DNA from 3 places in the Kushneria konosiri genome. Region 3 is predicted to be linked to each of the others. Evidence: predicted binding sites of a transcription regulator. Region 3 holds the regulator's gene; each other region holds the start of a gene.
The links. The regulator FNR, encoded in region 3, switches genes on or off when oxygen is low (the NO sensors DNR and NnrR bind a similar motif). The targets are predictions, from matches to a motif close to TTGATNTANATCAA.
Positions count from the first base shown of each region.

Region 1: the regulator FNR is predicted to act here: its motif matches at 1,430-1,443, upstream of B9G99_RS05130 (OmpW/AlkL family protein).
Region 2: the regulator FNR is predicted to act here: its motif matches at 1,670-1,683, upstream of kdgD (5-dehydro-4-deoxyglucarate dehydratase).

Region 1 is NZ_CP021323.1:1,094,314-1,098,491, forward strand. Features, by position in the region: gene B9G99_RS05125 (short-chain fatty acid transporter) at 1-1,237, shown strand, start outside; gene B9G99_RS05130 (OmpW/AlkL family protein) at 1,564-2,208, shown strand; gene B9G99_RS05135 (C40 family peptidase) at 2,399-2,974, shown strand; gene B9G99_RS05140 (DUF3298 and DUF4163 domain-containing protein) at 3,018-3,905, shown strand; gene B9G99_RS05145 (lyase family protein) at 3,931-4,178, shown strand, end outside.
Region 2 is NZ_CP021323.1:3,429,043-3,433,220, forward strand. Features, by position in the region: gene B9G99_RS15910 (Bug family tripartite tricarboxylate transporter substrate binding protein) at 1-639, opposite strand, end outside; gene kdgD (5-dehydro-4-deoxyglucarate dehydratase) at 703-1,614, opposite strand; gene B9G99_RS15920 (L-talarate/galactarate dehydratase) at 1,734-2,858, opposite strand; gene B9G99_RS15925 (LacI family DNA-binding transcriptional regulator) at 3,008-4,111, opposite strand.
Region 3 is NZ_CP021323.1:1,646,332-1,650,509, forward strand. Features, by position in the region: gene B9G99_RS07675 (ParA family protein) at 1-101, opposite strand, end outside; gene B9G99_RS07680 (alpha/beta fold hydrolase) at 212-1,153, shown strand; gene B9G99_RS07685 (DUF488 domain-containing protein) at 1,342-1,743, shown strand; gene fnr (fumarate/nitrate reduction transcriptional regulator Fnr) at 1,833-2,576, opposite strand; gene hemN (oxygen-independent coproporphyrinogen III oxidase) at 2,690-4,102, opposite strand.

The sequences.
Region 1 (4,178 bases), 550 kb from region 3:
TGTTGTCATGCTCGGCATGGGCATTACCCGACAATCCCCCATCGAGATGGTGACGTACTGGGGAGATGGCTTTTCAGAGCTTTTCAAATTCGGCATGCAGATGACGCTGGTGCTTTTGACCGGCTATGTGCTGGCGCTGACGCCGGTGGTTCAGACTGCCCTGTCCGGGCTGACGCGGCGGGCCGGTTCGCCGCGTCAGGCGATCCTGCTGACCATCGTGGTCAGCTTTGTCTGCTACTACCTCAACTGGGGCTTCGGCATGGTGGCAGGCGCCATTCTGGCGCGAGAGATGGGTCAGCGGGTGGCGGGCATCCACTTCCCGCTGCTGGTCGCGGCGGCCTACGGCGGTGAGCTGGTACGCGGTCCGTCGTCGTCGATTCCACTGGTGATTGCCACACCCGGGCACTTCATGGAGGACGCCATTGGCATCGTGCCGGTATCGCAGACGCTTTATTCCGGCTGGAACATTGCCCTGACGCTTTTGCTGCTGGCGCTGCTGCTGGCCTTTTTCGCCCGTCAGAAACAGCCCGAGCACATCGTCACCCTGCAGATGACCGACCAGGCCGTCCCGGAGCCCGTGCCACCACCTGCGACCCATGACGGCACGCCCTCGGATCGCATCGAGCACAGCCGGCTGCCGACCCTGTTTCTGGGGGCCATGGCAGCGCTTTATCTGATCGCCCAGGCCGTTACCGGCAGCTTCAGCATTGACCTCAACACCGTGATCCTCTTTTTCCTGGCGCTGGGGCTGTTGCTCCATCGAAGCCCAAAGGCCTATCTGAGCGCGGCGGAAAAGGGCGTCAGCGCCGCCCGTGGCATTATCGTGCAGTTTCCGCTCTATGCCGGCATTGCGGGCATGATGACAGGCTCCGGTCTGGTCACGCATTTCTCGGAGGCCGTCATTTCACTGGCCACGCCGGCCACCTTCCCCATCCTGACCTTTCTGTGTGCCGGCATCGTCAATTTCTTCATTCCCTCCGGCGGCGGTCAGTGGGCCATCCAGGGGCCGATCATGATGGAGGCGGCTGCCGCCATTGGCGCGGACCCCGCCCAGACCATCATGGCCTTCACCTGGGGAGACGGCTGGACCAACCAGATCCAGCCCTTCTGGGCCCTGCCGCTGCTGGGCGTGGCAGGCCTCTCGGCACGCGATATCATGGGCTATCTCATTGTCTGGCTCGCCATCTCGGGGCTGGCCATCGGGGGCGTGTTTGCCGCACTGGCCCTGATGGGTTAAGCGCGATCGCCCGAACCATCGGGAACAACGCAAACGCAACAGCAGGCGCCTTCCGGTTTCAACCGACCTTGCCAGCCCCACAGGGGCTCTGACCGTCATCCGCTCTTTCACGCCCCCGCCAGTTCTCTATCGGGTGCGCCAGTCACTGTTTTACCGGCACAGGCCAGCATTGTCAGATCTCTTCCGGGGGATTTGACGTGCGTCAATAAATGAACAGCGTTCGCTTGTCACAATGGTGGCACGCCATTCAATGGATCGGGTCAGGCGATGATCGTCTGAGGGGAGCCCGAACCACACCGAAATATCTGTTCAGGGGAACCAGACACATGCGCGCGCTGCCGCTTATTTCCATTGCCGCACTGGCACTCGGCGCCACCATGGGCACCGCCCAGGCCGCTGAATCCACCTACGGTCAGGACGATTTTTTCACCCGTGCCGGCCTTGCCAAGGTGTCACCCAAGGATGACAACGGTGATTACGATTCACTCGGCGTGGACGAGGTCGACGTCGAGGATGGCCGTGGTTTCGCCATCACCTTCGGCTATCGCTTTCTCGACAAGTGGGGCGTGGAGCTGCTAGCGGCGCAGCGCTTCAAGCATGATTTCAATCTGGACGGCGATCACGGCGGCTCGGTCAAGCACCTGCCTCCGACCCTGACCCTGCAGTACTACCCGCTGGGCGGCACCGATGCCCGCGTGCAGCCCTATGTTGGCGCCGGGATCAACTACACCCGGTTCTCGGCGGAAAACGTCAATATCGAAGGCGCCAGCATGGACATGGAGAACTCCTGGGGCTGGGCCGGTCAGGTCGGTGTGGACCTCGTCCTCAACGATCACTGGGCCCTGAACGCCGCCGCCTGGTATCTGGATATCGATTCCAATGTAACGGCCAGCGCCGGGGGTGAAACCTACAAGACACATCTGGACATCAATCCGGTCGTCATCATGAGCGGCATCAGCTACCGCTTCTAAACCACCCGATGCCTTAACAATCACTACCCTTTTTGCACCGCACTCTCGACCGGTGCTGACCCGACGGTTTCGGCCTGCCGTCGGGTTTTTTTATCCCCTGGCACGGGCCTCAAACCTGCTCTGATCACCCGCAGTGATGGCGCACCTTCAGTGCCGACAGGCATCCGTGTCGGTCAGGGCTCGAAAACGCATGACGCTCGCGGTTAATATCGAGACCTCTGCTGCCGATCGGAACCTGCTCATGTCACTGTTCGCTGCCCTTGGCTTCTCCCTGCACCGGGCCCGGCGCCTGCGTGAGGCGTCCCTGCTGATGATGCTTTTGTGGCTGGCCGGCTGCGCCGGCAACCCGGAAATGCAGACCAGTGACATGATGGGGTCCATTTCCGAGCAGCAGGATCTCTCGATCGAGCGCGTGCTGGTGATGAACCATGCCCGTGACGCGCTGGGGACACCCTATCGCTATGGCGGCACCACGCCTGCGGGCCTGGACTGCAGCGGCCTGACCCAGACCAGCCTTCTGGCCGCCGGCATCGAGATCCCCCGCACTTCCCAGCAGCAGTTTGACGCGCTTGAGCGCATCGACCGCGCTCGCCCGGGCGATCTAATGTTTTTCGGTTCGGGGAACCGAGTGAGCCATGTCGGCATCTACATGGGCAATAATCAAATGATCCACGCGCCGGGCAGCGGTCGGCAGGTCAGCATTGCCCAACTGGGCAACCGCTACTGGCGCACTCACTATCGCGGCGCCGCAGCGCCGGCCCCCTGAGCGGACCGGCCCCTTACCCATCTGTCACGAAAGAGAGCCCTGCATGATCGACCCTACACGCTATCGGTGGCTGGCGGTGCCGGCCCTGTTGTTGACCCTGACCGCCTGCGATCAGACCGGTGATGATTCACAGGCCGGCGATCAGGGCAATGCCCGGGGCAGTGAGTCCTCCACGCCAGAGGCCGCCGGGGCTCAGGATCAACAACAGGATCTTTCCTCTACCTTCGTCGACCGTACGATCACCGACCCGAACTGCAAGGGCGACAACTGTGCCAGCGTTGAAGTGCACATGATCCAGTTCGACAGCGACCCGCAGCTTTCCAGCGATATCGAACGGCGCCTGGTCCGGATGGGCAGTCCGATCAGCGACTCGGTCGTGGCAGCAGAGGCTCTCCCCGCCACCGTGGAGGCCTATGCCGAAGATTTCTTCGATCAGAGCACCGAGGCCAATCAGGACTCGGACAATCCCCGGCCCTATAGCTCAACGCTGGAAGCAAAGGAGATCAGCCGCCACGATGATCTGCTGGTACTCGAACTGCAAAGCTATGTGATGACCGGTGGCGCCCACGGCATGCCGGGCACCCACTATATGGTGATCGATGAAAGGACCCATCAGGTCGTGACACTCGATGACATGCTCAAGGAAGGACAACAGCCCGCCTTCGAGGCGGCGCTGAAAAATGCCTGGCAGGACTGGCAGAACAACAGCGACGCGGGTAGGACGCTTGATCCCCTCAACTGGCCGTTCTCATCCAGTGACAACGCCGCACCGCTTGAGGACAGCATGGCCGTCACCTACGACGCCTACACGCTCGGGCCCTATGCCATCGGCCAGCCCACGCTGACCATTCCCTATAGCGCCTTGAGCGATATTCTAAAGCCGCGCTTCATCCCCGCCACTGATACCCAATCGGCTCAGTCGGCCCACTGAGCCGGTCACGACGGCCGGAGGTGTCATGTCACGCGAGCTTTTACAGCATCCCTTCATGAGCAGGGCAGCGCTTGAGCACTTCACCACCCCGGCGCTGATCAGGGCCATGTTGGCCTTTGAGCTGGCGCTGGCGGATAGCGAAGAGCAACACGGTATCCTGCCGGCGGGCACGTACCTGGCCATGGCACATCATCTGACGCCCGAGGTCTTCGATGCCGTCGCGCTCGAGACGGATACCGTCCTGGGAGGGAACGCCGCCATCCCGTTTGTGCA
Region 2 (4,178 bases), 1.8 Mb from region 3:
CAGGCGATCGCCATTGACGGCCGAGATGACTTCCGAAGGATTGAGTACCACGCCATCGATATGGCCACCCATTGCGGCGGACACGGCGGCAGAACCGCTGTCAAACGGAATGACCTCGATATTGAGCCCCAGCGCCTCACCCAGCATCAGCGAGACGATATGCGTGGAGGAGCCCACACCGGAGGCACCGATGCGCAGCGGCTTGCCGCTGGCCTTGAGGTCACTGCTCAGACTGTCCAGATCCTGCCAGGCATCGTTTTTGCGCACGGCCATCACATAGGGCTCGACCAGCACGCGTGCGATGTAATCAAAATCGTCTTTCGTAAAGGCCACATTGCCCAGACCTTCCAGTGTGAAGGTCGCATTGGTCGGAATGGTCACGGTGTAACCATCGGGTTTGGAGGCCACCGCTCTTGAGAAGCCGACCGCCCCGCCGCCACCTGACAGGTTGCGCACCACGATGGTCGCGCCGAGGGCCTTCTCGAGAGAGGGCTGAAGCGCACGCACCACGTTATCGGCACCGCCACCGGCCGACCACGGCACGATGAACTCGATGTTTTTGGAAGGGTAATCGGCGGCCATGGCCATGCTGCTGGCCAGTATCGTGGCGGCCCCGAATGCACTCAGTAAGATTTTCATGTTGTCGATCTCCCCGTCCGTCGACACAGGCGCTGACCTGCGCGCAAGGACATTCCTGAATGGTTAACGTACACGCTCGATCAGCATCTTGAGCTGTTCGACTTCCTCGGCACTGGGCATGGTCAGCGGAGCACGCACGTTGCCCGCCGGATAGCCCACCTGAGCAGCCCCGGCCTTCACCAGACTGACCGCATAACCACGACACTTGTCGCGCATGGCAATGAAGGGAATGAAAAAGTCATTCGTCAGACGCGCCACGGTCTCGTGGTCACCGGCACGCAGCGACTTGTAGAAATGCACCGCCATCTCGGGCACAAAATTGAACACCGCCGAGGAGTAGGTATTCACGCCGATGGAGAGATAGGCCTCGGCAAAGATCTCGGCGGTCGGTACCCCACCGATGTAGATCAGGCGATCACCGACCGTCTTGATGATGGTGTTGAGCGACTGGATATCGCCGCGCCCATCCTTGAGACCGATCAGGTTGGGGCAGCGATCGGCCAGTGCCTTCACGGCCGGCGCTTCCAGCGCACCGTTGGCCCGGTTGTAATAGATGACGTTGATGCTGGTGGATTCACAGATTTCGGCGGCGTACTCGACGATACCTTCCTGGGAGCACTCGGTCAGATAGGGCGGCATCAGAAGGATGCCATCGGCACCGGCGGCTTCAGCAGCGGCGGCGTGAGCCTTGGCCATGGTGATGCTCTGGCCGGCACTGGCGATGACGGGCACACGACCCGCGGTCTCTTCCACGGCGACCTTCACGACTTTTGCGAACTCCTCAAGGCCCAGATTGAAGAATTCGCCCGTACCGCCGGCCACAAACAGCGTGGAGATTTCATACTCGAGCAACCAGGCAATCCGCTTGCGATAGCTCTCGGCATCGAATTGACCGGCGCTGTCAAAGTCCGTCACCGGGAAGGAAAGCAGGCCATCGCCTGCAGCACGTGCAACGTCAGCTCGTGAAAACGTCATGATGGGTCCTCTGGATTGGCCTGCCCCGCCGCGGGGTGGAGCGTTGGCAGTCACTTTGTCATACATCATACTTTTAAAGCCATTATACGAAGGGCATAGACAGCCCTTCGATCAACTTGTCAGGCGCTAAAGGTCTGATGATTGACCGTCCACTGTCGCGCCTGCTCGGTCAGGGTGATACCCAGCCCCGGGCGGTCCGGTACGATCATGCGGCCATCGCGGGTTTCAAGCGTCTCGTTGAATAGCGGTGCCAGCCAGTCGAAATGCTCGACCCACGGCTCGGTAGGATAGGCCGCGGCCAGATGCAGATGAATTTCCATGGCAAAGTGCGGCGCCAGCTGCAGGCCGGCCCGAGACGCCATCGTGGCCAGCTTCAGAAACTGGGTAATCCCGCCAATGCGCGGCGCATCGGGCTGAATGATATCGGCACTGCTGTGCTCGATGAGTGTCATGTGCTCGGCGACGCTTGAGAGCATTTCACCGGTCGCGATCGGTGTATCAAGCGCGGCGGCAAGCGCGGCGTGACCTTCGGCGTCGTGGGCATCCAGGGGCTCCTCGATCCAGACCAGTTCGTATTTTTCCATCGCACGGCCAAAGCGCAGGGCGCTGGCGCGGTCCCACTGCTGGTTGGCGTCCACCATGAGCGGCACATTGTCACCGATATGGGCACGGACGGCGGCTACGCGCTCAAGATCGATACGCATGTCGGGCTGACCGACCTTGATCTTGATACCGGCGATCCCGCTTTCCAGCGAGTGCGTGGCGTTTTTGAGCACCTCCTCGATCGGCGTATGCAAAAAGCCGCCGGAGGTGTTGTAGCACTGCACCGAATCACGATGGGCCCCGATCAGCTTGGCCAGCGGCAGACCGGCACGTTTGGCCTTGAGATCCCACAGGCCGATATCGACGGCTGCTATCGCCTGGGTCGACACCCCGCCCCGCCCGACCGATGCGCCGGCCCAGACCAGCTTTTGCCACAGCCTGTCAATGTCGTTGGGGTCTTCACCGATGATGGCCGGTGCAATTTCGCAGGCGTGGGCATACTGGGCATACCCCCCGGCGCGCTTGGAGTAGCTGAAACCGATGCCGGTGTGTCCATCGCGTGTGGTGATCTCGGCAAACAAAAAAGAGACTTCGGTCATCGGCTTTTGCCGACCGGTCAGCACCTTGGCATCACTGATGGGCGTGGCCAGCGGCAGCAGAACATGGGAGAAGGTAATCGAGGAGATGGCATCAAAGGGCATGGGGACTCCGAAGGCACGTGGACCAGTCCAGAACGATGGTCCATCGATGTTAGCGCTATCATTGCGCGTTATATCAGGTCACGTGTCAACCAGCACCAAAGTCCAGGGTCGAAAGGTGCCGTTACGGCAAAAGACACCCTTGGGTTATCTCAATTTGTCTGGCGTCCTGTGGCGAGCGTGGTCTGGCGCGCCATGATTTCAAAGCCCACATCAAGCACGTCGCGCACCGGCGCAGGGCTGGGAGCGTTGAAACGCCCGAGCAGATGCTCGGCGGTCAGTCGCCCGATTTCGGCCCCGTCAATTCGTACCGTGCTCAGTGCCGGCCAGGTGGCGGCGGCAAAGCTCATGTCGCCAAAGCCCATCACGGCCAGGGTTTCCGGGATGGCCATGCCACGGCTTTGTGCCTCGGCCATGACCCCCATGGCCAGGGTGTCCGAACCGCAGACAATCGCTTCGCAATCGGGCATCTCTTCAAGCAGTGACGCTGCTGCGGCGCGGCCGCCTGCAAGGCTTGCCGGGAGGTCTGCCCAGCAGGTCGTGACCTGTATCCCGGCATCAGGACGCCCCTCCTGCGCTTTTTGAATGCGCTCGTTGAAGCCATCGGCACGCTGATGAGAGCGTGGATCATCGGCCATGGCCTGCCCGAAGCGTCGATAGCCGCAGCCCAGCAGATAGTCGGCCACTGCCGCCCCGACCGCGTGATGGGAAAAGCCGATCAGCATATCGAGCGGGTCATCACTCATGTCCCAGATTTCGACCACCGGAATGCGCGCCGCATTGAGGCGGGCTCGCGTTGTCTCCGAGTGACGGGTACCGGCCACGACCACCGCATCCGGCCGTCGACTCAGTACGGTGTCGACCACTGCAGCCTCCTCCTGCATCTGATAGCCGGTCAGTCCCAGCAGGACCTGATAGCCCTCAAGCGCCAGCGTGTCGGTAATTGACTGCACCACATCGGCAAACAGCGAATGCGCCACGGTTGGCACCAGTACCGCTACCATTTTGCTGCGACTCGAAGCCAGCGCCCCGGCCACACGATTGGGCACATAGCCGGTCTCGATCACGGCGCGCTGGACCCGCTCTCGGGTGCGCTCGCTGACCAGCTCCGGCTGATTGAGCGCACGCGAAACGGTCATGGCCGCCACGCCGGCTGCCGCCGCGACATCGCTCAAACGCACGGCCCCGGTCGCCCGTGGATTGTCCCGTCCGTGATGACCGGGCCGTTCAGAGCGGGAATCAGAGGAACGTCCCATGCAGTTCTCCAGCAAAACCTCAAAATGACAGCGAAGGCCATGGTACAGGCAAGCCCCTGATCCCGAT
Region 3 (4,178 bases):
AGCACCCGCTGTCCGGCAAGGCTTGCTTGTGTGGCCAGATTGATGGCGGATGCCGTCTTGCCCACCCCTCCCTTGATACTGTAAAGCGCCAGCATCTGCATATCAGTGTTCCTGTTGATGGAGCCCGGGTCAGACCCGAAGTCTGTGTCGGCGTGATGACGGTTTGATGACAGGGCCTGCGCCATGGCATCGATGGCAGGGAGACTGTGTCATGATGGGGCATCACGGTGACAGCTGTTCAGGCAATAAAGGCGGTGACATGGAAGGCGATGTGACAGAAGAGACGCTTCACTGGTCGTGGGGGGGCATGAGCATCGAGGTCGGCGTAACCCGCCGTGGCCAGGGCCCGGAAGTATTGATACTGCCGGCGCTGTCGAGCATCTCGACGCGCCATGAAATGGATGCCCTGCAGACGAGGCTGGCCGAGCGATTTACCACGGTCTCGGTGGACTGGCCGGGCTTTGGCGACCGCCCGCGTCCTTTCCTGGAGGCCACGCCGGCCATGCTGACGGCCTTTATCGACTACCTGCTCGATGAGGTCATCTTCCTGCCCGAGATGATCGTCGCCGCCGGGCACGGGGCCGGGATGGTCATTCGCCATCTGGAGCAACACCCCGACGCCGCCGACCGACTGGTGCTGATCGCGCCGACCTGGCGTGGGCCGCTGCCCACCATGGCCGGCGAGCACAAGCCCTGGTTTGGGCATCTACGCACCTGGTTTGATCGCCCGGTCATTGGTGCCGGTATCTACCGGCTCAACGTCAGCAACTGGTTTTTGCGTCGTATGGCCGGCGAGCACGTCTATGAGACGCCGAACTGGCTGTCCGGCGAGCGACTGGCGGCCAAGCGCCGCGTGGCCCGCACGCCCGGTGCGCGTCATGGCTCGATCCGGTTCGTGACCGGCGCCGTGGACCCTTTCAGCCGCCGCGAGGCCTGTGTGGCGGCGCTCAAGGGCGCCAGTGCGCGCACGCTCCTGATCACCAGCGAGAAAATGCCGCCGCGCTCACGGGCCGAAATGCGCGCCATGGGGGCACTGCCTCGGGTTGATACCGTATCGCTGTCGCACGGGCGCCTGTCAGTACACGAGGAGTTTCCCGATGAGGTGGCCAGGGCCATTCTGGCATGGCTGGATATCCCACCGCAGTATGATTGAGCCCTGTCGCCGACCGGGCCCCGGGGTTACTCGCCCGGCGTGGAGTGATGAGAAATCATGGTCAGTGCCGACTGTGCCGAGCCGTCCTTATCGAGTGAAACGGCCTGGCACCCGGTGTATTCTTGGCCGGCTGACACCTCAAAAGAAGAAGAGCTTTCAGCTCTGGGAACATGATTTCAGGGGGTAATATGCTTATTGGTGATGTTCGCCTCAAGCGCGTCTACCAGCACTCGACCCATCAGGATGGGGCGCGCTGGCTGGTGGATCAGGTATGGCCTCGTGGCAAGCGCGAAGAGGAGCTGTCGGTCGAGCGGTGGTATCGCGCCGTGGCACCGTCTCGTCGACTGCGCCATGCCTGGGAAAGCGGGCGAATCGATCGCGCGACCTTTGAGCGTCGCTATCGTCTGGAGCTCAATCCGGGCGATCTCGAGCCGCTTCTGGATCAGGCGCGTCAGCGTCGACTGACGCTGGTCAGTGCCGTCCGTGACCTGGAAGGCTCGCATCTGCCGATTCTTCGTGAGGTCATTCTTGAAGCGCTGCGCGGTGAGGCCGTGGAGAGCGAGCCCGAAGCAGTGGCCGAGGCGCATTGAGTCCGGCGCCACACGAACAGCAAAACTCCCCGACTTGATCGGGGTGTTTTTTATTGTCTGCAGGGCGGTGAGAAAGCCTGCCCATAAAATCAGGCGCGACGGCGCTCATTGCAGCAGGGCGCGATAATGCCGGCGTGCTTCTTGAGCGCTGCCATATCCAGAATCTCTACGTGACGCCCCTGAATAGTGAGCAGCTCCTGCTGCTGAAAACGCCCCAGCACGCGGCTGATGGTTTCGATCGCAAGTCCGAGATAGGTACCGATATCGCTGCGTGACATTGGCAGTCGAAAGCGCTCGGCGCTATGGCCGCAGCGATCAAAGCGGATCGAGAGGTTATGAAAGAAGCTTGCCAGACGCTCATCGGCACTCTTGCTGGATAACAGGCGCATCAGGCGGCGATCATCGACAATTTCGCGGCTCATGCAGCGATAGAGCTGATGGCGAAGCTCCGGCAGATGCTCCGAGAGACTTTCCAGCCGCTTGAAGGGAATCTCGCAGACCGTGGTGCGCTCAAGCGCCGTTAGAAAACCGGGATGCACGGCACTGTCGATGCTGTCCAGCCCGACCAGTTCGCCGGGCAGGTAGAAGCTGGTGATCTGCTCTTCGCCATCGGTGTCGATGATGGTCTGCTTGAGGCTGCCGCTGCGCACGGCGTAGACATTTTCAAAGGCCTCACCCTGCATGTATAGGGTCTCTCCACGCGTCAGCGGCGCGCGCCGTCGTACGATCGTGTCGAACTGCTCAACATCGTCAAGAGACAGGGAAAGCGGCAGGCACAGTGAGCTGAGCGAGCAGGTCTGGCAGCGTGTCTGGTGAAGATGAGAGGAGGTCATCGGCCTGGCATTTTCCTTTGCGTGTGAGTGGTGTGCCGGGCGCTTTCGTGACAGGTCGTGCCCGCGTTCTGGTCCTTTGAGAGGCATTTGCCCCGTCGAACATGCCCTGTCCTCTAGAGAAGCCGTGAGAACTGCTGACGATGTTCGGTCGAAAGGTGGGCATCGAAGGCCATGGCCAGCTGACGGATCAGCAATCGTCCCATTGGGGTCACCATAAGCAAGTGCTTATCATATTCGATGAGACCGTCTCGCCGAAAGGTGGCAAGTCTTTCAAATACATTAGCGAAATAGTATGACGCCCTGATGCCAAAGTCGGCTTCGATGGCGTCAAAATCGAGTTGCATGTCACACATCAAACGATGAATCACGTGCCGGCGCAGTCGGTCATCCTCACTCAGGCGTACCCCGCGGCAGGTGGCCAGCCGTGGGTGGTCGATGGCCGTCTGCCAGGTCTCCAGTCGCGCGGTGTTCTGGGCATAGACGTCATCGACCTGGCTGATGGCCGACACCCCCAGGCCTATCAGGTCGCACTGCGCGTGGGTGGTGTACCCCTGAAAGTTACGCCGTAAATGACCCTCGCGTTGCGCGACGGCCAGGCTGTCATCGGGTCTTGCGAAGTGATCCATGCCGATATGGATGTAGCCGGCCTGTGTCAGCTTCTCGATCGTCATGCACTGAATGGCCAGGCGAGTGTCGGCATCCGGCAGGTCTGCGCGGTTGATGCGCCGCTGTGGCAAAAACCGTTCGGGCAGGTGGGCATAGTTGAAAACGCAGAGCCGGGCCGGTGCCATGTCGATTACCTGATCCAGAGTCTCGGCAAAACCTGTCACGCTCTGATGCGGCAGGCCATAGATCAGATCCAGACTCAGCGAGCGAAATCCCAGCCGGTAGGCCTCATCGATCAGGTTTTCGCTCAGTTCGCGTGGCTGGATCCGGTTAATGGCCTTCTGTACGCGAAGGTCCAGATCCTGCACGCCCAGGCTCAGGCGATTGAAGCCCAGCGACTGCAGATGACGCAGCGTATAAACGTTGGCCTCGCGAGGATCGATTTCGATGGCGAAATCGCGGTCAGGATGGTCGGAAAGATTGAAGTGCGTGCCCAGCTGATCCATCAGCCGGCTCATCTGGTCCAGATCGAGAAAGGTCGGTGTGCCGCCGCCCCAGTGCAGCTGCTCGACCCGTCGCCCGCCGTCGAGATGGCGCCTCATCAGGGTCATCTCCCGGGTCAGGCGGTCCAGATAGGGCTCGGCCATGGCGGTCTGACGAGTGGCAATGCGGTTACAGCCACAGTAAAAGCAGATGCGTCGGCAAAAGGGAATATGGACGTACAGCGATAGGTCTCGCGCGGTGGCGTTGCTGCGCTCAAGGGCCTGCGTCAGCTGTGTCGGGCCGAAGTGATCGGTAAAGGCGGTGGCCGGCGGATAGGACGTATAGCGGGGGCCCTGGCCGTCATGGCGCTTGAGCAGCTCGATATCCGGCGAGAACTGCGCATCAGGGAGAGCGGGTCGGGGAGCAGATGACAACATGAAGGATGCTCGTGGCAGGCAGTGATCATGCCATGCTACGAGCATCAGGGGTGCGGGGTCTGACCTGGATCAAATC